One region of the Shewanella sp. WXL01 genome, then DNA from elsewhere that is predicted to be linked to it. Evidence: predicted binding sites of a transcription regulator. Region 1 holds the regulator's gene; each other region holds the start of a gene.
What was found. The regulator LexA, encoded in region 1, represses DNA repair genes until DNA is damaged. The targets are predictions, from matches to a motif close to TACTGTATNNNNATACAGTA.
Positions count from the first base shown of each region.

Region 2: a site for LexA is predicted at 6,704-6,723, ahead of G3R49_RS06785 (DNA topoisomerase III). Genes of this name have one in related genera too.
Region 3: a site for LexA is predicted at 3,182-3,201, ahead of dinB (DNA polymerase IV). Genes of this name have one in related genera too.

Region 1 is NZ_JAAIKQ010000009.1:33,423-41,742, reverse strand. It holds gene mtr (tryptophan permease) at 1-1,179, opposite strand, end outside; gene plsB (glycerol-3-phosphate 1-O-acyltransferase PlsB) at 1,185-3,605, opposite strand; gene lexA (transcriptional repressor LexA) at 3,847-4,464, shown strand; gene G3R49_RS16470 (SulA-like leucine-rich domain-containing protein) at 4,461-4,973, shown strand; gene coxB (cytochrome c oxidase subunit II) at 5,671-7,272, shown strand; gene ctaD (cytochrome c oxidase subunit I) at 7,285-8,320, shown strand, end outside.
Region 2 is NZ_JAAIKQ010000002.1:363,095-371,414, reverse strand. It holds gene G3R49_RS06815 (hypothetical protein) at 534-1,370, shown strand; gene G3R49_RS06810 (hypothetical protein) at 1,463-2,077, shown strand; gene G3R49_RS06805 (hypothetical protein) at 2,080-2,337, shown strand; gene G3R49_RS20330 (barstar family protein) at 2,443-2,712, shown strand; gene G3R49_RS06795 (hypothetical protein) at 2,944-3,549, opposite strand; gene G3R49_RS06790 (MBL fold metallo-hydrolase) at 3,787-4,431, opposite strand; gene G3R49_RS06785 (DNA topoisomerase III) at 4,618-6,687, opposite strand; gene G3R49_RS06780 (GTP-binding protein) at 6,836-7,852, opposite strand; gene G3R49_RS06775 (DapH/DapD/GlmU-related protein) at 7,842-8,320, opposite strand, start outside.
Region 3 is NZ_JAAIKQ010000001.1:849,693-858,012, reverse strand. It holds gene G3R49_RS03725 (leucyl aminopeptidase family protein) at 1-154, opposite strand, end outside; gene G3R49_RS03720 (aminoacyl-histidine dipeptidase) at 466-1,926, shown strand; gene dinB (DNA polymerase IV) at 2,060-3,139, opposite strand; gene G3R49_RS03710 (methyl-accepting chemotaxis protein) at 3,370-5,292, shown strand; gene bfr (bacterioferritin) at 5,386-5,853, opposite strand; gene bfr (bacterioferritin) at 5,870-6,334, opposite strand; gene nqrM ((Na+)-NQR maturation NqrM) at 6,545-6,766, opposite strand; gene G3R49_RS03690 (FAD:protein FMN transferase) at 6,791-7,804, opposite strand; gene nqrF (NADH:ubiquinone reductase (Na(+)-transporting) subunit F) at 7,935-8,320, opposite strand, start outside.

The sequences.
Region 1 (8,320 bases):
GATAATGCCATTACCACCTGGCACCTTAAAGCCGTCGCTATTTGGATACAGTTTACGTACCTTGTATGCCAATAACCCCGGCACAATAACCGCCCAAATAGTTGCTGCCAACGCGGCAAAACCAATCGCAATCAAAAAGCCATTAGGAAACAGTAAGCCTAGAATGGTTGGTGGAATGAAGGTCACAGCCGCGGTTTTAGCACGGCCTGTTGCTGAATCATCAAAACCGAATAAATCCGCTAAGAAGTCAAACAAACCAAGAGTTACACCAAGGAACGAAGACGCCACAGCTAGGTTTGCAAACAAGGTAAGTAAGTTATTCAACCAAGTGCTTTCAATCACATCAGACAGCGCAGCAACTAGCACGCCCATGTTACCGCCTTTAGCGATAATATCAGGGAAAATACTACGGTCGATATTGCCCATAGTGGCGACTAACCAACACACATAAATCAGCAAGGCGATACCGGTACCAATAAATATCGCCTTAGTGATCTTAGCACCATCTTTACCATAATATTTAACTAGGCTTGGCACGTTACCGTGATAACCAAAGCTGGTTAAACCAAACGGTAAAGCGGCCAACATAAAGGGGAGATAACTTGCTTGAGAATCACTTTGAGCAAGCTTGCTAAAGTCTACTTCAATGAGCAGATTACCAATCGCCAGGAAAAAGGTAATCACCATACCACCAAGCATAATGGTGGTAATTCGATCGACAGCTTTAGTACTGATAATCACAATCGCTGCCAATACCAAAGCAAACACCAGACCTGCGACACTTTGCGGCAATTCAACACCGATTGAATTTAGGCTGTGATTGACAATAGAGCCGCCGCCACTAATGTAAGCGTACGACAAGATATACAACACAAACGCGATAGACAGGCCATTGACCACTCGCCAAAATTGCCCAAGAGTCTCTTTGGTCAGCGTGTCAAAGCTCGCACCAGGCTTAAAATGCAAATTAGCTTCAAGCAAATACAAGCCAGACATCAGCATGCAAAACCAAATGCCGACAAGCATGACCAATGACCATCCAAACCACATACCTGCGCCCACAACTGGCAGAGAAAACATACCTGCGCCAACTGTGGTGCCTGCAATAATCATGGCACCACCTAGTAGTGATTTAGCTTGTGGGCTAGCCGTTTGGCCGCCTTCATGTTGAGTTGTCATTGGGTTTAACCATGCTCCGCAGCAACGCTGTCTACAATTGTTTGTTTTACCGATGAGCGCTGCAATTGATTGACATGCTCACGAATTCGAATCACATCTTCATTAGCTTGCTCTGCACTCAAATAGCCAAGATCTTTAAGCTTAACACTTAGGGTGTTGTACAGTTTCTTGTCATAGAATTCAGGTGCCGTTACCCCATGTAACTTACCTAAACGTTGCGCAAGTTGATAGCTGTCGCTTTCGAGTTCGCTACGCTCAAGATCAGGTTTAATAGCAAGCAAGTTGAAAATGATGGCGTAACGTTGCATGGTTTCGCTGACAGTTTCAGCAAGCAAGTTTAACTGTGTGACGTGTGCCTCATTGACTTTAAACAGCTCTGTGCCATCTATTAATTGTTCTGCCGTCATTAGCGCTAAAATGTTATCGATGTAAGCATCAAGATCATCAATATTCATAAACAGTTCAGCTTTCAATAGCGGGTATAAGTCCGCCACAATCGCTTTTATTTGTTCACGCTTACAGTTTTCGATGTACACTAGGCAACTGGCGATAAGTGAAGGCACAATCAACAGGTGAATGATGTTGTTACGGTAGTAACTCATGGTGATACTTGTTTGCTCATCAAGTGAGATAATCTCACCCATGGTGTCTTTTTCAGAGACAAACTTATTCAGCGCTAATCCTTGGTCGATAACCGAAGCGCCATCACCGTCCACCACCGAGGTGTAGCCTGTGTATGGCACCTTGTTGAGTAGATTGAGATAAAGATTTAACTGCTTCTCTAGCTGGCTGCGCTCTAGTGCATTTTGCTCAGTAGCCAGTAACGCTAGACTACCTAAAGTGACGGCAGAAACCGCCGCGGCGCCGTTAATATTGGTCATCACGCGATTGGCTAAATCATTGACAGCTGGCGTTAACCAGCTTGGCTTTTGTTCTTTATCTTTTGCCATTTCTTCACGCCAATCAGGTGATTGCTGAGTTAAGAAATTTTGCAGGTTAATCGGCTCACCAAAATTAACGTAGCCATGGCCAAAGTTACCCAGTTTGCGAATAATGCCGAATACTTGCCAAACAGACTCTTTCTTTTTCTTCTTGCCGCTTAGCTCTTTATGATAAGTCGCCACTTCCATCACATGGTCGTAACCCAGATAAACTGGCACTAGCGTGACAGGTCTTTCAATGCCGCGCAGCACGCTGTTCACAGTCATAGCTAACATACCGGTTTTAGGCGCTAGCAAGCGCCCGGTGCGTGAGCGACCACCTTCGGTGAAGTACTCTACTGAGTAGCCCTTGGTAAACAGCTGATCTAAATACTCACGAAATACCGCGGTGTATAACTTGTTACCATTAAAGCTGCGGCGAATGAAGAAGGCGCCGCCGCGGCGGAACATAGGGCCAGCTGGCCAGAAGTTAAGGTTAATACCTGCTGCAATGTGCGGCGGCACCATACCTTGGTAATAAAGAATGTAAGACAGCAGTAGGTAGTCCATGTGGCTGCGATGACAAGGCACATATACAATCTCGTGGCCATCATGGTGCAACTGACGAATTTGCTCCGCGCCGCGAATTTTAATACCGCTGTATAGCTTATTCCACAGCCAGGTTAAAAAGCGCTCAGCGATACGAATTAAACTGTCTGAATAACCTGCCGCTATCTCATCAATATATTTAACCGCAGTTTCCTTTGCCTTCTCCTCTGTGACTTTCTTGTTGGCAGCTTCTTCCTTAATCGCTTTTTGTACTGCTTCAGACTTCAGTAATGAGTCAAACAATGAGTTACGATTTGGCAGTTGCGGCCCGGTCATCACCTTGCGTTGACGACCAAAGTGTACACGGGCAACACGGGTAAGCTTTTGCGCGATGGCTTTATCACTGCCATGCTCGTCTGCCATAAATCTAAGTGATACAGCATTTGAGAACTGCACGAAGTTATGACGACCTAAAAACATAATCATCAGCCACTTGCGCAACCAGGTTGGGTTCTGACGCTCTAGCACAGCCGCTTTCATGGTGTCATCTTCTTTGCCCGGGGTACGCCCCCAATACAAGCTCACTGGCACCAGCTGAATATCTAATTCAGGACGCTGGCGATGCACAGTTAACAGATTGGTAAAATAGCTCAGAAACTTGTCGCCACTTTCGCGGCGACCAAAAATCGGCTTACGTCCTTCAAGGCAAACAACCCTAGGCACCGTCAAACCGTCGATTTCTAGCGGCTCATACGGGCTTGGCATACCAAAGCCTGAGGTGATTTCACTTAATGCAGCGGTGTCGCTAATCGACTCCGTCTTCATCACGTAAACAATGGGCTTATCTTTATCGAGATTTAAGTCATCAAAAGGGTCTTCAGGAACAACAATCGTGTGTACCATCCACTTTTGAACCCAGCGCAACGCGCGTAATACTAGCGAATCTGGTTTTGACATAGTTGTGATTATGAATTCTACGGACAAATAATGCCGCATAGGATAACAGAATATCGTCGGCTAACACTATGAGTTATCAATCGTTAATCAAACCACCAGCACACAGTAGTTTTCAGAGCACACTGACTCAGAGTTCGCTAACTCACTAATAGCCTTTCGAAAAAATAATATTGGTTAATACTTGCACGAACCCAAACACTGTATATAATGACAGTCACTGTATAAAAAAACAGGATTCAACATGAGACCATTAACGCCGCGCCAAGCAGAAATTTTAGAGCTAATTAAAACCAATATTGCAGAAACTGGCATGCCACCTACTCGTGCAGAGATTGCCAAGCGTCTTGGGTTTAAAAGTGCCAACGCTGCTGAGGAGCACTTAAAAGCGTTAGCTCGTAAAGGCTGTATTGAAATCATGCCTGGCACGTCTCGCGGTATTCGCCTCCCTCAAGACGAAGAAGCACAAAACGATGGTCTGCCGTTAATTGGTCAAGTTGCTGCGGGTGAACCGATTTTGGCGCAGGAACATGTTGAACAGCATTACCAAGTTGACCCAGATATGTTTAAACCTTCTGCTGACTTTTTACTACGCGTGCGCGGCGACAGTATGAAAGACATTGGTATTTTAGAAGGTGACTTACTTGCGGTGCATAAAATGCAACAAGCAAGAAATGGTCAAGTGGTTGTCGCTCGCGTTGAAGATGATGTCACAGTAAAACGTTTTGAAAAGAAAGGTAATACAGTACTGCTACATGCTGAAAATGAAGACTACTCACCAATTAAGGTCGACTTAACCTGTGAGAGCTTAACCATTGAAGGCTTGGCAGTTGGTGTGATTAGAAATGGAGATTGGTCATGAATAACTTAATGGGAAATGCACCTCGCCACCCTGGTATGTGGACTGATGGCTCAACAGGCTGCACCGATCTTCAAGCACAACCTAGCATTAATACTGTGCGCTCAAAAACTCAAGGCGAGCAAGAGCTAAAAGCATTGGCACCTCAACTCGCTACGCTGAGTTTTCAAGGTCGCTGGATTGTACTGATCAATCCTCCACATATTAGCTACAAACAACTTCTTGCTAACGCAGGCGTCCGTACTGACCGGGTATTGTTGGTGCATGCAAAAGATGAAATTGAAACCCTGTGGGCCACTGAGAAAGCCCTTACCAGTGGTACATCTAGCGCAGTCGTTAGCTGGACCAGCAATCTAGATGACCGTGACAGTCGCCGCCTACAACTAGTAGCAAAAAGTGCTCGCGCTCTAGGTCTAGTTATCCAAGAGCAACAAGCAAGCGAACTTGCTAATCAAGCTGTTAACCCTGCAAGTATCACTGGCAAAATGAATAATTTCGCAGCAATTCATTAATTTTTTATTGCGAGTAGGGCCTGTTGCTCTTTGCTGATTAGAATTTGTTCGAATTAAAAGCACTTTAATCGAGGCGTGAGCGATGACGTCTAGTCACCTACACAAATTCGCTCACAACAAAGAGTAAAGTGCTTTTAAACGAACCTTTCAGGCAGCGCTTGTTGTCATTTCTACTGTGTTAACGACTTATCATGTGGAACAACCACACATCAAAGTCGTTGCCTTGTATAAATTTCCAACAAGCAGCTGCAAAAATAATCTTGAAAGATTAACAGGCCCTACAACTCAAGCCCTGCCATAGTTGCAGGGCTTTTTGTTACTTTTTTAAGCCATTTTTCAAGCTATTACCGATAAAAGTGATCTTGATCAATATTTAAACTGCAAGTAATGTTAAATCAAGGTGGCTGATTTTTACGCGCCATCTAAATATAAAAAACGTGAATCCACATAGATTGGAACACGTCAAATCAGAGTTGATAAATTCAGTCGTAGGTATCTCGAGCGGTAAACACCCGTAGTCGTGCAGCAGTAATGCTAACCAAGCCATAGTGCTTATTAGCATCGAAGTATTCTCACCGCCACCGATACTTTGAAGTCATCAAGCTTTTTTGGGAACCGAAGAGTTTGCATAGAGCAGAGACTTACTGTGTGACTCTTCTTTGTAGTTGCTATTCGCAATTGGCAGAGGAGAAGTCTTGTGAAGCAATGGTTGTATTGTGCGCTATTGGGGTTACTAGCTGTAGTAGCACCGCGCCTTGTGGCAAGCGAAATGCCCCTAAACATGACCCAAGGTGTCACTAATATTAGTGGTCAAGTGTATGACCTACACATGATCATTTTGTATATTTGCTGCGCCATTGGTTTTTTGGTGTTTGGAGTAATGATTTACTCCATGATATTCCACCGCAAATCAAAAGGCGTTGAACCCGCTAAATTTCACCATAGCACCAAAGTTGAGGTGATATGGACGGTTATCCCTTTCCTTATCCTTATCGGTATGGCTATTCCTGCGACCAAGACTTTGATCGCCATGGAAGACCCATCGAATGCTGACTTAACGATTAAGGTAACGGGTTCACAATGGAAGTGGCATTACAGCTACTTTAACGAAGACGTCGAGTTTTTCAGCGTGCTATCGACCCCAAGAGATCAAATCGAGGGCGACGCCACTAAAACCGATACCTACTTACTGGAAGTAGACAAGCCTCTCGTCATCCCCACCAATCGTAAAGTGCGCTTTTTAATGACTTCAGATGATGTGATTCACTCCTGGTGGGTACCCGCATTTGCAGTAAAAAAAGACGCTAATCCAGGGTTTATTAATGAAGCCTGGACCAAGGTTGATAAGCCTGGCACGTATCGCGGTCAATGCGCCGAGCTATGTGGTAAAGACCACGGCTTTATGCCGGTGGTGGTTGAAGTTTTACCAGAAGCTGAATTTGACGCTTGGTTAGCTGACCAAAAGCAAGCTGCTAAACAGGCCGAAGCAGATGCCGCCGCATCGCTCAATAAAACCTTGTCGATGGAAGAGCTGATGGCTCAAGGCGAGCAGGTTTACCTTGCTAGCTGCGCGGCTTGTCACCAACCTAACGGTGCTGGTCTCCCTGGAGTGTTCCCATCACTTATTGGCAGTCCGCTGATTAAGGGCGATGTGTCAGATCACATTGATATCGTAGTTAACGGTAAACCCGGCACGGCTATGCAGGCATTCAATAAGCAGCTAAGTGCAACTCAAATTGCCGCTGTCGTCACTTATGAGCGTAATGCTTGGGGCAATAACAGTGGTGAATCAGTGCAGGCGATCGATGTTAGCAACCTTACTACAGGAGCTGCCACCAGCTCGAGCGCTGAAACTGAAGCAACCCAAGCGGTACCTGACGCAACCTCGGCTGTCGAAACCATAGAGCAAGCAGCTGAAGCTGTGGTTAGTGAAGTCCAAGAGGCTGCCAGCGAAGTTGCTCAGGCAGTTGAAGCCGACCTTTCCGAACTCACCCATGAACAGCTAATGAGTGAAGGTGAACAAGTTTACATGGCAAGCTGTGTTGCCTGTCACCAAGCCAATGGCGCAGGTCTTCCTGGTGCTTTCCCATCTCTGATTGGCAGCCCTATCATCAAAGGTGATGTAAGCGGTCATATTGAAGTAGTCAAAAACGGTGCTCCTGGCACGGCAATGCAAGCGTTTGGCGCATTACTGACGCCAAGACAAATCGCTGCGGTAGTGACTTATGAGCGCAACGCTTGGGGTAATAACTCAGGCGATACCGTGCAAGCGAAAGACGTTGACAGTCATGGTCAGTAGGAGAGTGGAACAATGAGCACAATGACACACGAACAAACTGCCGACCATGTACACCATGATGATCATCATGGCGCCCCAAAAGGGCTCATGCGTTGGGTTTTAACCACCAACCACAAAGACATAGGCTCACTCTATCTGTGGTTTAGTTTTTTAATGTTTTTAACTGGCGGCGCAATGGCGATGGTTATTCGCGCCGAACTATTCCAGCCAGGTTTACAACTAGTCGACCCCAACTTCTTCAACCAGATGACAACGGTTCACGGTCTCATCATGGTATTTGGCGCAGTGATGCCAGCCTTTACTGGGTTAGCAAACTGGCTGATCCCTATGATGATTGGCGCGCCAGACATGGCGTTGCCGCGAATGAACAACTGGAGTTTTTGGATCCTACCATTCGCGTTTTCTCTGTTGATAGGCTCGCTATTTATGGAGGGCGGCGGACCTAACTTTGGTTGGACCTTCTACGCCCCGCTGTCGACAACCTATAGTCCAGATACCACGGCGCTATTTGTGTTCTCTGTGCATATTATGGGTATCAGTTCGATCATGGGTGCAATTAACGTAATTGTCACCATCGTCAATATGCGTGCTCCAGGCATGACCTGGATGAAGCTGCCACTGTTTGTGTGGACTTGGTTAATCACGGCATTCTTGCTTATTGCCGTTATGCCTGTCCTCGCCGGTGTTGTCACCATGGTATTGACCGATAAATACTTCGCCACCAGCTTCTTCGATGCCGCCGGCGGCGGTGACCCTGTAATGTTCCAGCATATTTTCTGGTTCTTTGGTCACCCAGAGGTATACATCATGATTCTGCCATCCTTTGGCATTATCTCAGCCATTGTCCCAGCGTTTTGTCGCAAACCGCTGTTTGGTTACGCATCAATGGTCTACGCCACCGCCAGTATCGCAATCTTGTCATTCCTAGTGTGGGCGCATCACATGTTCACTACAGGTATGCCAGTATTTGCAGAGCTATTTTTCATGTATTGCACCATGTTGATTGCAGTGCCGACTGGCGTGAAGGTATTTAACTGGGTAGCCACCA
Region 2 (8,320 bases), on a different contig from region 1:
TCTGTCCATGAATAAATCGGTCGAAGATGCTCACAATGTGCAGGTAAAAAGTGAGCAGGTTTAAAAAGCAAAACAGTTGAGCAAATGTAAAGCGCTATTCATTAGCCCGACATGAACCTAAAGTCACATAAAACCATAAGTTTTGCAGGGCTTAACTCTACATTGTAAAGACACAAAACCTAAGCTAACAGAGCAGCTCAAACATGGAAAGTAGGAAAATGTTTCAGGGTTTATCGGCGGGTTTGGGTGCAAGCAAAAACACCTGGCTACTAGGTTTTCCAGTCCATTCTCAACAATCGCAATGATCAGATGAATCCCTAGCACGAGTGACCATGAGCAGGTTAATTTGCGCATAAATCCCATTATGTGCGCATGCGCGCTTTTACGGTATGGCGTAAATATGGATAATCTGGTATTTATAATCAATACAGTTGGTTAGCTGCATTCTCACGATTTATATAATTGGCAAAACGAGCATGCGCGTTAATCCCAATATGTGCGCATGCGCACTATATAAATGTTAAGCGAGAATCATGTTCGATCAAGCAATCAAAGAAATTGAGGGTTCTGGAGATATCATTGGCACGCCAAGATCTTTCCAAGACTATGTTGCCGAAACTAAATTAGGCAACAAACGTACGGCTCAATATATTTCAATAAACTCAATTAGCGATCTTACTTCTGAATTAAAGAATTCAGGTTACATGGTCTTCCGATTAGGATCACCAAAAGGCAGTCGCAACACCGAGTTCGCTCTCGCAAAAGCAGTGGAATCGTGGGCTGACTATTTCTTCATAGATGAAGATATATTCTCCAACAGTGAACTTGAGGTATTTTTGCCTAGCGCATCAATTCGTAGTTTATTTGCATTTCAGTTGCTTCCTACGCTAACAGAAACCTCAATAGTTAATTTAGCCATGGCTTCAGGTCTTCTAACAGAAGCTCTAGGTATAGAACAAGACAACAATCAAAGTATTCCAGCCACAGGTCAAAGTGTTTTTACTTTTGATTTTCAGCCAACTTCCCATAGCAATGAAGTGCTAACACACAATCAAGGCCAAGTAGAAATTGACGCATTATTCGTTGGAAAGCGAAAAGGAAAAGAATGCCTTTTCGTGATTGAAGCAAAATCGGGGAAAGAGTTTGATTCATTAGCCAAGCACAAACTCCTTTACCCAATGCTCGCTCTGCAAAATAACATTCCTGCCTACATGGAAGTTATTCCCGTATATTTAAGAACAATTAGAAAAGAAGGTTACATTGAGTTCAATATCGCAGAATGCTCCATCCCAAGAAGAAATGGCGTTTTCGGTGCGTTAAACGAGTTAAAAACAGAAAAAATATCGCGCTTCAGCTTACATGGCTATTAGCGCTTAACAAGTCAATCAACTACGCGCCTTTCAGGCGCCGGACGCAGCAAGCTGCGCCGGTTATTGAGGCGTTAGCTATCAAGTGGCATCACATGGAACAGTATGAAAAAGATAGAAAATGGCTATTCATAACATCGCTTTCGGCAATTGCATATACCGTAAGTGAATCTAGCATCTCAAAGATAAACTTAGGGTTTATCGCAATGAATAATGCTGGATCATTTTTAGGAGTAGCTATCTTCCTCTTAATATTATTCTTTTACATTACTTTCTATCAGTCTTGGCGAAAGGCTGTATACCCATCCATGCATGAGAATATCGATAATTATCTTCTTAAATACTTGACCTCTAAGGCTTTAGATGAGATTAGACAAGACGGTCCTTCTTCATGCAGTATCAATTACGTAGATAGAAAACTAGATAATATTAAGCTTATAGACTTATCAAAATCATGGTTTATATATGACTCTCAAACAAAGAGAGATTATCTAGATATAAGAATACAGCTTACTTATCCATATTCAGTAAATTGTTTTAGTGACATTGGTCATGTCGTATATCATTACAGCGAAAGAAAACTACGCAAGATTATGCCTAAATTCTGGATAAGCTGGGCACTTCACGAAAGCATATTTGTTAAAGATATTCTCCCGTATTTTTTAGGGTTTATCGGCATAGTATCTATTGTAATTTCTGGAATTAGCTAACAATCGCATTAAAGCCGGCAACTGAGACCTTCCCAATGATCTATCGCGAAGCTATGGAAGTTCATTGGAACAGTGAGCGCGGTTATCTCTATGCCACTAAGCCTCGAAAATGGGGCTACGTTGAGTGGTATCATCAAATAATCAAAGCAGCAGCGGAGCAAGGCTGTAAGCTGGTATTTTCTCCTAGTGTTTCGTGGGTAAATGTTTCTACCGAGCTGCAAACGCAAATAATAGGCGGGCAAGGTGCCACAAACACTTAACAAGTTGCTCAAGTACACTCCGGCCGAAAAAAGCGCGGCGTCCGCGGGGCAGCCTACAGTGTGTTCCGGCTGCCCTAAGCAAAGCGTGAATAGCACAAGGGAATTATGCAGATAGATTTGAGTACAATTAAAACGGAAGAACAACTACATGCTCTTTTGTCGTCAGCATTATCTTTCCCTGATTTTTATGGTCACAATTGGGATGCATTTTGCGATTCAATTACAGGTTTAGTTAATTTGCCAGCAAATATAGAATTTACGGGTTCTCAAGAGTTTCGGTTAGCTATGCCAAGTTCATATCACCAACTTACAACGGGCTTCACAGACTTAAAAATTGAGCACCCGAACATAAATTGCAGTGTGGAGTGGAGCTAATGCACCATAACAAAGCGTGATGAGTATGGATGAAACTAAACTTTGGAATTAGCTTAACCAATATGTGGATCACTATAAGTTCACTGGTAGCTTGCGCTGGAAATTGATTTCAAAATTGAAAGGCCAAAAAAGAAGTTGCTCAGATTAGAAGGTACGCCTCACTACCACCAAAAAGCTCAAGCGATTGCTTGAGCTTTTTTCTTTGTAATTCGGTTAAGGCCACGAATAAACCTAATTAAACTCGGCCTCTAGACTCTGTTGCTCTTGGACTTTTTGTACAAAGGCAAGCACATTGTCTCGCTCAAAGTGCTGACGCAGGTTTACTGCTTGCTCTAGGTCGAAATGTGGCTCTTTTGGATGATAGGAGATGTACTGGTTATTGATGCTTTGCATTTTAGGGATGACAAACACTAGTTGGTGATGCTTTGGTGATTGTGAGTAAAAGTGCAGGCTAAGATCGACTGAGCGCCCTACTCGCCACGGGCTATTGCCTAAACGCCAAAAGGTATAGCCGGTTTTAACTTTGGTTATCTCTTTATCGAGGGTGACGGCTTTAGCAATGGCTTTCTTATTCCATGATTCATACTTATAAATCGCTGACATTAGCGAGTCTGCCGCATCGCGAGACAACCTCACACCAACGACATAAATGCCCTCATAGAAATAGATAGTAAACTCATCTTTTTCGGCGTTGTAATCGATACTGGCATCAGCCGCTTTTAGGCGATTGATATCTTCATCAAAATACTGTGGCTGGATATTACTCACGTAACGTTCATCAGCACAGACGCCTGAGAACGACAGTAAGAGCAATACTAAAAGCACTAAAAATCTCACAATCCCCTCCTTGATCAAAAATTTTACATTTCTACGCTAAATAAAAATGAGTAATTACTCAATCAAAAAATCGTCACATTTGAAAAAAATGACACTTGCAGCCATCTTGATTGCGAATTTTAGCCAAGCTAAATCAGCCGGTTGCTTGAACACCTGCAATCCCACACACCTAAAAAATAGGCAACCACTTGGTTGCCTATGTCTTAATTGTGTCACGCTTAATACTGACTTCGACCGTTAGCCCAGTAACTGATCTGCCACAAACGGGTTGTGTTGACGCTCTTCCGCAAATGTCGACATTGGGCCGTGGCCTGGAATAAATTGGGTTTCATTGCCCAATGGCCATAGTTTTTTAGTGATTGAATTAATCAAATCTTGATGATTCGACTGTGGGAAGTCGGTGCGCCCAATAGAGCTTCTAAACAGTACATCGCCTACCCAGGCAGTTTTTGATGATGCTGAGTAAAACACTACGTGACCTGGCGTGTGGCCAGGGCAATGCACCACCTGCAGCTGTTGGTTGCCTAACTCAACAGTGTCGCCGTCATTCAAATATTGATTTGGAGTAAAAGCGCCAACTTCTGGGAAGCCAAAATTTTTACTTTGGCCTGGCAAATTCTCTAGCCAAAAGCTGTCGTCGATATGTGGCCCTACAATAGGGATATTTTGCTGTTCGGCAAGCGCTTGTGCACCACCAACATGGTCGATATGACCATGAGTAAGCAAAATTTTGACTAGCGTTAGGCCTAACTTTTCAACCTCTGTGGTAATGCGATCGATATCGCCACCAGGGTCGACGATTGCCGCTTGTAGGGTGTCTTTACACCAAATCACACTGCAATTTTGCTGAAACGGTGTTACCGGTATGATTTGATACTTCATGAAACTTCCCTCTAAATAAACGGCTTTAATGCGCTGAAAACGAGTTAGGTAGCGGCAAATCTTTGTGCATAATACACCTCAGATTTTACCTAACGCTATTTTGCAATTATTGCTGAAAAAAGCCTAGGGGTATTTGATCTTTATCTAAATAACCTCAACTCGGGATAATAAATCGGTTTCTAACGGCTAGTTTTTAACGGTAGCTTTTTTCGCAGTTGCTCGTTTTGAGGCTGGCTTTTTTGTCGTTGATGTTTTTGATGCCGCTTTAGCATTCGAAGCACCAGATTTACTGTAGCTTTTGCGACCTTTTCTTGCTGTTTTTGCGCCCTTGCCCCAAGATTTTTTAGCTGGCGCTTTAACGCCTTGTAATGCCGTAGGAATATGGGCTGCTGCTTGAGAGACAAGATGAGATACTTGATTAACCAATGGCTGCATAAAGCTGTCGTAGCGTAACTGTTTTTGGCTTATGGCATCTAGGCTTTGCTCCCACAGCGCTGTCATATCAGGCAAGGTAGCCGACTCAGGCAAGCTGTGAACTAAACCTTTGCCTACCTCGGTCGCTATAATCGCTTTGCCTGAGCGCACAACAAAGCCACGTTTAAACAGCAGCTCGATAATTCCTGCCCGAGTTGCTTCAGTGCCCAAACCATCGGTTTCTTTTAAAGTCTTTTTAATCTCTGCGTCGCTGACATAACGGCTAATGCCGGTCATTGCGCTAAGCAAGGTTGCATCAGTAAAGTGCTTAGGTGGCTGAGTCACTTTTTCTACCACTTCGCCTTGATGACAAAACAGCACCTGACCTCGAGTGAGTTTAGGCAGCTTGGCCAGTTCTTCACCATCCCCACTGGCAGCATCATCCTTAGCGCCGTTTTTCACTGCACTGCTGCTTGCGGGGAATAGCTGTTTCCAACCGAGTGATTTGTCGACTTTAGCTTTGGTGGTGAATCTGCCGCCTTGAATCGCTATTTCGACTTGAGTTTCGTCATATACGTAAGCCGGATAAAACTGCGCCAAATACTGGCGAGCGATATGTTGGTAAAGGTTCGCTTCATCGCGAGTTAGCGAGGCTAAGTTTGCCTTTTTCTCGGTTGGGACGATGGCGTGGTGCGCATCGACTTTTGAGTCGTTCCAGGCTTTAGAGACTAAAGATAAATCTGGACTGTCAATTCCTTGAGTGAGTTGCGGCGCATTGGCGCATATAGCCTGGGTAACAGCAGGAGCAAGTGCTAACTGCTCTTTAGGTAAGTGACGACTATCTGAGCGCGGGTACGTGATAAGTTTATGTTTTTCATACAGGCTTTGGCAGGTATCAAGCACAGCTTTGGCGCTTAAACCAAAGCGTTTAGCGGCGTCGATTTGCAGTGACGATAAACTGTAAAGCAGCGGTGGATTTTGCTTTTTGGTTTTGCATTCAAGCTTAGTGATTTTGGCTTGTTGACCGGTAATTCTGCCTGCCACGTTGTGCGCTAACCCTTTAGCAAGCACACGGCCATCTTCGTCCATGTAGGGTTCACAAGCTTTGCTTGGTTGCCACTTGGCGCTAAAGTTAGGCTCTGACTCATTTACGTCAGATAAATGCGCTAACACCTCATAGAACGGCTTAGGTTGAAAGTTTGCGATTTCTTCATCGCGGCGGACAATTAAGCCAAGTATTGGCGTTTGTACACGCCCAACAGACAATACACCTTGATAGCCAACCTTTTTACCTTGAATAGTATAGGCGCGGGTCATGTTCATACCATATAGCCAGTCAGCACGGCTACGAGCCAATGCTGATGTTGATAGTGGAACAAACTCACGGTTACTGCGCAGTTGCCCAAGTGCCCTTTTTACCGCGCTTGGGTTTAAGTCACTCACCAATAGGCGCTGCACCTTGGCAAGCTTGTCGCCCTTAACGCCTAAATGGGAGATGACCTCATCGACCAGCAACTGCCCTTCTCTATCAGGGTCGCCAGCGTTAACCAGCTCATTGGCTTGTTTTACTAACTTACGCAGTACGGTTAATTGGCTACGGGTTTTCGGCTTAGGTTTGAGCTGCCATTTTTCAGGCACTATGGGGAGATCTTCAATACGCCAGGATTTGTATTTGTCGTCATAGGCATCTGGCTCGGCTTGCTCAAGCAAGTGACCGATACACCATGACACGCAATCGCCGTTAGCCGCGGTAATAAACCCCTCAGCTTTTTTAAGTGGCTTAGGTAGCACATCGGCAATAGCGCGACCAAGACTTGGTTTTTCGGCAATATATAGACGCATAGAAAACTGGACAAAGCACTGTATGAATTAACAGTACTTTACCCAGCAAAGCGGTAAAGCGCAATAGCAACAATCAACAACAGCTGATTTGATTAAATCTAGGTGCTTTGCGCTCACGCCGAAAAAGGCTTACAAATGCTTTAGCTTGCTAATCAACCAAACATGCCAGCAACTGAGATTCCATGCCATCGTCAATGGTACTTTTTCCGGCTGCATTAGCTTGCGAAATCAACTCAATACGGCTCTCGAAGCATTCATCAAGCTCAATTTCGGTAATACCGTCCGGCGTTAAGTTGTAGCCAAATACTCCCATGTCGGTGATAAACACGGCTTTCATACGCTCTACCACCAAATTAACTAATAAACGCACCAATGACTGACGCGAGAACACTTTATCTGGCGCAAAACGCCAGCCGACACTGTTGTAGCCTTCACCTTGATTGCTGGCTTTAATCAAGCCGCTTTCTGGCATAGGCAGATCACACGCGAGTGGTTTAGGTTTGCCGTGATGATGGTGGTGATGATGTGTACTGTTGGATAAACCTTGAGTTTTACCCTCAAGCGCACTTAGCGGCAATTTACCATGCTCGGCAAAAATCACTTTCGCATCAGGGTTAGCCTGATTGACATAAGCAATGAGTTGCTCAGCTTCATCAGCGCGATACAGATCTTGCTTATTACCGACAATCACATCAGCAATGACAATTTGCTGATTAAACGTATCGTGCTCAGTATATTTAGGCTCAGCTAGTTTACGGGCATCAACCAAAGTGATGGTTTGCTGCAGCGACAATACCTGACGGTAATGCTCAGATGACAACACCTCAAGCACTTCTTTAGGGTGACCTAAGCCTGTTGGCTCAATCAATAACCTGTCTGGCTTAGCAGTGCTGAGCAGTTGATTTAACGCGATCTCCATCGGCAAACCTGCGGCGCAGCACATACAACCGCCGGGTACTTCTCGGATAAAGACTTGCTGCTCAGCATGCTGGCCTTGAAACAAGCTGCCATCTACACCGATTTCGCCAAACTCATTCACCAGCACTGCCCAGCGTTCATGCTCTGGCTTGTGCTCAATTAGGCTCATAATGGTTGAGGTTTTACCCACACCAAGAAAGCCGGTAATGATGTTGGTAGGTACCTGAGAGATAGGGTTAGAGCTCATTAGCAATTCTCCGGTAACCTTCAACCAGGGTATGGTTTGCAGAAACCACAGACTCAGAAAATGCTGAATATTCTGGTGGTACTTTAGAGATAGTATTTAAGTCAAAATCTGGGCCGATGTTAGTCATTGGCGGCACGTGGAACTGCTCTGGTAAGTCTAAGCCATCAACCACACTGTTATGACGAATAACGCAGCCTTTACCAATTTTGGTAGAAAACACTACGGAGTTAAAACCAATGAATACATCGTCGCACACTTCACATGGGCCGTGGATAATTGAACGATGGGCAATAGAGCTACGCTCGCCAATCGTTACCGCTGCGCCGGCTTTTGAGTGAATAACCACACCGTCTTGGATATTGGTGTCGCGCTTAATAATAATTGGCTCCATGTCGCCTTGTGCGTTCACTTCATCAGCGCGGATAACCGCATAAGGGCCAACAAATACGTTTTCTTCAATGATGACTT
Region 3 (8,320 bases), on a different contig from region 1:
GCATATCGACCTGTGCACCATGGGCGGCGAGCAGTTTTATTTCTTGTTGCTCAATGGCATCAATACTTGGCGTAACAACCACTACTGCATCCCACTTATCTTCGGCAAAAATGGCATCGGCTTGGTTTACACCAACAATCGGGCTGTGAAACATGGGCATTCCTTTATCTGGGTTTAAATTTTTTGGCTCACAACTTGGGTCTGAACTGTCACCTAGGTTTGAGCGGGTGAAGTTATATTTACAGAAAATGCGACCCAAACCAATCTCATTTCGATTTTATCGTCACGGTCGTCGATCAGACTGTGAGCGAAGTGTGCTAAAGTGCCTATCCATTAGCGCATGCCAAGTGATTGGCATAAAAGCAAACAATAAATAGCGACGCTATTAACTCCCTGTAGCTAGAATCCATAAACTGGGAGTAGCAAGCGCCGCAGCATAAACAACGACTAATTGAGGGCTCAATCGTGACCGCAATCAACCAATTATATCCTCAACCGCTTTGGCAATGGTTTGAACAAATCTGTGCAATTCCTCACCCATCAAAGTTCGAACAAGCTTTATCACAGCATATTCAAGATTGGGCAAATGCTCAGGGCTTGAATGTAGTTGAAGACAAAGTCGGTAACCTAATCATCAAAAAACCAGCCACACCTGGTATGGAAGATCGCAAAGTTGTTGCCCTGCAAGCCCATATTGATATGGTGCCGCAAAAAAATGCTGACAAAGAGCATGATTTTGAAAAAGACCCAATCGAAGCTTATGTTGATGGAGAGTGGGTAAAAGCTAACGGCACGACACTCGGTGCAGATAACGGTATTGGTATGGCATCGGCGCTGGCTATTTTGGGCAGCAGCGACATTAAACACGGCCCATTAGAAGTATTGCTAACCATTGATGAAGAAGCAGGCATGACAGGCGCATTTGGTCTTGAAGCTGGCATGCTTGATGCTGAGATCCTGATCAACACAGACTCAGAGCAAGAAGGCGAGATCTACATGGGCTGCGCTGGCGGCGTTGACGGTCAAATCTCTGTACCAATGACATGGCAAGCACCTGAGCAAGATAATGCTAGCTACCGCTTAACTTTATCTGGTTTAAAAGGTGGTCACTCGGGTGTCAACATTCACCTAGGCCGCGGTAATGCCAACAAGCAGCTTGCACGCTTCTTATTTGAATATGCTGACAACCTAGCACTTGAGTTAGTCAACTTTACTGGTGGCTCGCTGCGTAATGCTATCCCACGTGAAGCAAACATTAGTTTTATGCTGCCTGCAGATAACGTTGAGTTACTTGAGCAAAACATTGCCCAGTTTCAGGCAACCATTCGCGCAGAGCTAGCCATTGCAGACCCAGATATGACCTTAACTCTACAAGCGATTGACTCGCCTACTAAAGTAATGAGCGAAACTGCGCAGAATAGCTTAATTGATTTACTTAATGCTTGCCCGAACGGCGTGATGCGTATGAGTGATGAAGTTGAAGGCGTAACTGAAACATCACTAAACGTTGGTGTGATTTCTACCGAGGAAGAGCAAGTTCAAATCTTGTGCCTTATCCGCTCGCTTATCAACTCAGGTCGCGACGAAATTGAAGGCATGTTGACGTCACTAGCTCATTTGAGCGGTGCAGGCATCGAGTTTAGCGGTGCTTACCCAGGTTGGAAGCCAGATAATAGCTCACCTGTTATGGAAATTGTGCGCGCAACCTACAACGGCATTTACAAGAAAGACCCTACCATTATGGTTATTCACGCGGGTCTTGAGTGTGGTCTATTTAAAGAGCCGTACCCGAACATGGACATGGTATCCATTGGTCCAACTATCCGCTTCCCACACAGCCCAGATGAAATGGTCAACATCACCACTGTTGGTCAATACTGGGAGTTACTACTTGCGGTGCTAGAGAATATTCCAGCGAAAAGCTAATTCTCATTAGCAAGGTTAAACATCGAAAAGGCTGCATTTGCAGCCTTTTTTTATTGAAAACAGCATTACTGAATGAGTATTAAGACCTAGGTGTTTAGAGGTAAACATTAGTACACCGAGTTGCTGCATTTGCTTACAGCGGCAAATCAAGTTGTGAGCTTTGTGCAACATGAGTTGCTTCTTGGCTTTGCGCCTCACCTGCAAGCCCAACACTCACGCCCAGTAAACGAATACCTCTACCATTGGCACGCTTTAAGGCATCTTCAAGCAAACTCGCGAACAAGTTGACTGACAGCTCATCGCTGCGATGCTCAATCGTAGTTTGCTTAAAATCATTAAACTTAAGCTTGACCACTTGCTTGTTAATGCTTCTATCTTTAGCACTGCGCTGCATTCGCGATGACAACTCTTGAATGAGTTGCGGCATCACCTGCTGACATTGGCTTAGGGTATAAATGTCTTTTGCTAAGGTGGTTTCAACGCCCACCGACTTGCGCACGCGATTAGGGCTAATAGCTCTTTCATCACGCCCATAAGCCCGCTCATGCAATACACTGCCAAACTTACCAAAGCGCTGCACAAGTGCTTGTTTTGGATAATTTTGCACATCCTCACAGGTATTTAATCCAAGGTCAGCAAGCTTCTTCGCTGTAACCTTACCAACGCCGGGGATCTTTTTCAGAGCTAAGGGTTTAATAAACTGCGCTATATCATCAGGGCGAATGACATACTGACCATTGGGTTTATTGAGATCTGAAGCAATCTTGGCAAGAAACTTAACTGGCGCTACACCAGCTGATGCTGTCAGCCCAGTTTGCTGATAAATCTCATCGCGTATCGCCTGTGCCATTAAGGTGGCACTGCCCTTACACAATTGGGTATCTGTGACATCCAGATAGGCTTCATCTAGCGATAAAGGCTCAATAAGGCTGGTATAGCTCTTAAAGATTTCGCGAATTTGCGCCGAAACATCTTTGTAAACTTGCATCCTTCCTGGCACCAAAGTCAGGTCTGGGCACAGCTGCAACGCTTGATGACTACTCATGGCTGAGCGCACCCCAAAAGCACGCGCTTCATAATTACAAGTACTGATCACCCCACGCCTATCACTTCTGCCCCCCACAGCTAATGGCTTCCCCCTTAGTTCGGGGAAGTCACGCATTTCTACAGCGGCGTAGTAACAGTCCATGTCGATATGAATTATTTTTCGCATCTGTTGCTCATATCAGTGACCAAAAAACGATTACCACAATATTACTGTATAAAAAAACAGTATTCAATAAAACCTGTTATTTGGTTAGAGCAGGGAACAGAAACGCCCTCAAAAGCGGCAAGTCACATTTTGTATAACACTGATACAAGAATATTGATGAAGTTAGCAGTTTAATTAGCATACTATCCTTAGAATAATAAAAAGTATAATAATACAATTAGGATAAGCTAATGAAAAAGCTCGGCTTTAAAGCAAGTTTACTCTCTGCTATGACAGGACTGCTGATGTTGTCTCTGCTCATTAGTAGCCTAGTAACCTATGTGCAATTTAAAGACAGTGTGCAAGATGCGCTGGTACAAAACATTCACCATGTGATTGAACAAAAAGTTATCGAGATTAAATCTCGCTTTGAGCGCACAACCAGCGCGGTCACTGAGCTAGCCATGCTCTATCGTCAAGAAAATGGTCAAAGTCAAAATCAACATAGCCACGTGGCTATGACGCAATACACAGCAAAACTGGGCGGCGTGAGCAAAGTGATCATAGGCTTTGATGATGGCAGCAGCTATGTGTCTAAAGCCTCAGAGTCTTTTCCTAATGGTGTGGGTATCGTATCTAAGTATGACCCTCGAACTCGTCCCTGGTATCAAGCAGGTAAGCGCTCTCGTGGCATTAGCCTAAGCGATGTGTTCTTTACCCGCACTGATGCGATACCAATGCTCGGAGTGATGCATCAAATTGATGGCGGCATCATCATGGCTGACCTCCGCTTTGACCAACTTACCTCAGAGCTAAACAAGCTCAATGAAATTGAAGGCGCTACGGGCTTTATCGTCAATAAACAGGGACTAGTACTGGCTTCTACCTCGCCTTTTATCGAGGCAAAACAAAACATCAATGATATAGCCGACTTAAAGCAAGTGTCCCAACAAGCTTTGGGGGTCAACCAAAGTGTGGCAACTCACGAACTCAATGGCGAGGCCACATTAGTTGCCAGCAAACGTATCGAGCTGATTGATAACCAAGAGTGGTACGTCATTGTTACTGTGGATGAGTCCAGCGCGTTTGCCCCGCTATACCAAGCAACGTTTAAATTACTATTGGTCGTGATTCTAGTATTGATTGCTTCGGTAGCGGGATTGCTCGTCGTGCTCAACAAGCTGTACCTACCAATTGCTGAGCTGCGCACTTTAGTGACGGAGCTATCTCAAGGTAACGGCGATCTCACCAAACGTCTTGAAGTTAAATGCAATGACGATATAGGTAAAATTGCCAGTGGCATTAACCAGTTCATTAGCCAGCTACAAAGTATGATGAAAGAGATTAATCAGGCAACTGTTGCACTGTCATCTGGCGTACATTCTCTACAACAATTCAGTGAGCATTCTCAGCAAATTTTAACCTCACACACCAGCGAAACCACACAAATCGTGACCGCGATAGAGCAGCTATCGAATACCGCTGAAATGGTTGAAGCCAATACAGTAGAAGCGGCGAAGCACACTCATGAAGCGCATCACAGCGGCGCCCATTCTTTAAAAACTATCGAGTCGACCCAGCAAGGTATTCTTGCCCTTGCGAGTCAAATCAACGAAACCGCTGGCAAAGTTGAGCATATGAACAATGAGACTAGCTCGATCCAGTCCATTGTTGATGTAATTGGCGCCATTGCCGAGCAAACCAACTTACTGGCACTTAACGCCTCGATTGAAGCAGCTAGAGCCGGCGAGCAAGGCAGAGGCTTTGCAGTGGTCGCTGATGAAGTGCGCGCACTAGCGAGTCGCACCCAAACCAGCACCAGTGAGATTGAGCAGGCGCTCGCACAGCTAAAATCTGAAGCAACCAATGTAGTGGCATCGATTGCCTCAACAGAGCAAGCGTGTGGCACAACCGTTGAAGAAGTGGCGGATACCTCTGCAAGCTTGCAACAGATGAGCGTGATTATGGATGAGATCAATGCGCTAAATAGCCAGAACTCAACCTCAGCTAGCGAGCAAAATCAGGTTATTCAGGCGATTAACCTCAACATGCATCAGATCCACGATATGGTAGAAACCTTGAATGAAGAGGGGCAACTGCAGCAACAAGAAACCGCTAATATTGCCGAAATCAATGACAAGCTGTCAGGCCTGATTGGTCAATTTAAGCTTTAGTCTTAGATAAACACTACGGCCAGAGCAAACAATGCTATAAACAAAAACGCCGCTAATACGTTAGCGGCGTTTTTTGTATAGCAGAGTATGCAATTACATTTGCTTTTGCAGGTAATTTTGCAGACCCACTCGCTCGATTAGGCGTAGTTGCTTCTCAAGCCAGTACATGTGATCCGACTCAGTATCATCGAGTAAAACTTCAAGCAGCTCGCGAGTTTGGTAATCACCCTTTTCTTCACAAAGTGCAATCACCTTACGTAAGTCTTCAGCAACCTTGTATTCGTACTGAAGGTCATTCTCAAGCATCTCTTTAACGTCTTTACCAATGTTTAGCGCTTCGCGGCTAGCAACATCTGGTGTACCTTCTAAAAATAAGATGCGCTGAACCAATTTTGCCGCATGCACTTTCTCATCATCTGACTCATGCAAAATACGGGTATATAATTCGTTCAAGCCCCAATCTTCGTACATGTGGGCGTGAACAAAATACTGATCCATTGCTGATAGCTCGCCAGTCAACAATGAGTTTAATGCGTCGATAACCTCTTGATGGCCTTTCATGATAAATATCCTTAACTTACATTTGTGACTGTAGGTAGTTCTCTAAACCGGTCTTAGCGATGAGATCTTGCTGGGTTTCAATCCAGTCAATGTGCTCTTCTTCATCTTCAAGCAACTCTTCTAGCAAGTCGCGACTCATATAGTCACGCTCATCTTCACACAGCTTGATCGCTTTACGTAGCTCTGCAACTTGCTCTGTTACAGCTTCCATATCGCACTGCAGCATTTCTTCAGTGTCCTCACCAATACGCAGCTTGTCTAGCTGTTGCAGGTTTGGAAGGCCTTCAAGAAACAACACACGCTCAATTAATTTGTCGGCGTGTTTCATGTCTTGAATCGACTTTTTGTACTCTTTGCTGTTGAGCTGGTCTAAACCCCAGTGCTTAAACATACGCGCATGGAGAAAATATTGATTAATGGCGGTTAACTCAAAAGTTAACACGCGATTAAGCTGAGCGATGACGTTTGGCTTGCCTTTCATTATCTTGTCCCTAATCAGTGAACTTGATCTAGATCAATTTCACACAGAATAGTACAGCTGAAGTATAAAGTAAATTTTTTCTTTAATTTCATACACTTAATACTGATAAGCATTCTCATTTTTACTTAGCTTAGTATCTGTTGTACAAAATTAAATCACAAAAAAAGCCTTCAAAATGAAGGCTCTTTACAATGTATTCGCAACAACTGGCTAAATAATACGGTTTTTTTCAAGCTTGGCACGGCGCTCTTCTTCCGCCATTCGGCGCTTGCGCTTGTCACATGGGTCATCACAATCACAGGCTTTTTCGATGCCAAGTACGCCTAGACCACCGCAGCTACCCTCAACGGCTTTCTTTTTGATGATGTAGCCCACAGACATTAATACGAAAAACAGCATTAAAATAACGAATGCGGCAATAAATGTACTCATATACGACTCCGATACAACACGAGGCTATTGCACATATGGCAAAAACGCATCGCTATAATGAATTTGATAACCATGGGGCTGCTTTTCAATCAACATTATCGCCAAATCTAACTCACTGGCAAGCGCTAATGATGCTTCGGTGCCCATTACCATCATGGCAGTTGCGTAACCGTCTGCTGACATACTGCTCGGGTGCAGCACAGTTACCGACGCTAACTTATGGTTGATAGGGTAACCGGTTCGCGGGTCAATAAGATGAGAAAAACGCACACCTTTGTCTTCAAAGTAATTACGATAATCACCCGATGTCGCCATCGCCATATCGTTAAGGCTAATGACTTTCGACACCTCGCGCCCCGTCGCATCAGGTTGCTCAATCGCAACTCGCCAAGGTTGACCATCAAGTTTGTGACCTTTGACACTGATCTCGCCACCAACTTCAACTAAATAACCAGACACTTGGTATTTGTCTAATACAGCTGCAACAACATCTACGCCAAACCCTTTCGCGATAGATGATAAATCGACGTATAAATCTGAGTTATGTTTAACTAAATGCCCTGGTTCAATCGAGACACCTTCTACACCCATTTTTGCTTTAGCAATGTCAATATCGAGCTTACTCGGTACCTTGATCGGCCGTTTTTCTGGACCAAAGCCCCAAAGATTAATCAATGGGCCTAAGGTGACATCTAATGCGCCATCGGTTTGTTCATAGAGCTTAATCGCTTCTTGAAGCACTAAAATCGTATCTTGCGACACACGAGTACGTTGACCAGCCTTAGATAGGTTAAATTGCGACAACTCAGACGCTGGTCGATAAGTCGACATCTGATTGTTCACCCGCTCAAGCGCCATATCGATTTCGGCCTGAAGCAATTGCTCGTCGGGGAGATGTTTATTAGGTACCAACTTAATATGGTAAGTGGTGCCCATAGTACGCCCTGCTAAGCTGACCAATTGTGGCTGACTGCAGGCGCTGACAACAAGGACCAATATCAACAGTGACAACAGCTTGGTTATATATCTCATTATCATTCTTTTTGGTTTATACCAATTGGTATTAGCTCTTTATTAGAGCCGTCAAAATAAAAATTGCAGCTTGTTTAACATGTACCTCCATGTTCAACAAAGCTGCAATTCCGTTTACTTAGATGATGGTTTAGCGTTAACCGCCAAAGTCATCCAGTAGGATGTTCTCATCCTCAACACCTAAGTCTTTAAGCATACCAATTACGGCAGCGTTCATCATTGGTGGGCCACACATGTAGAATTCACAATCTTCTGGCGCTTCATGATCGCGCAGATAGTTCTCATAAAGCACATTGTGAATAAAGCCGGTGTAACCGTCCCAGTTGTCTTCTGGCTGAGGATCAGACAGAGCAACATGCCACTCGAAGTTATCATTGGTTGACGCTAGGCCGTCGAAATCTTCTACATAGAACATTTCACGCTTAGAACGTGCACCGTACCAGAAGCTCATCTTACGCTTAGAGTTAAGACGCTTAAGCTGATCGAAGATATGTGAACGCATTGGCGCCATACCTGCACCAC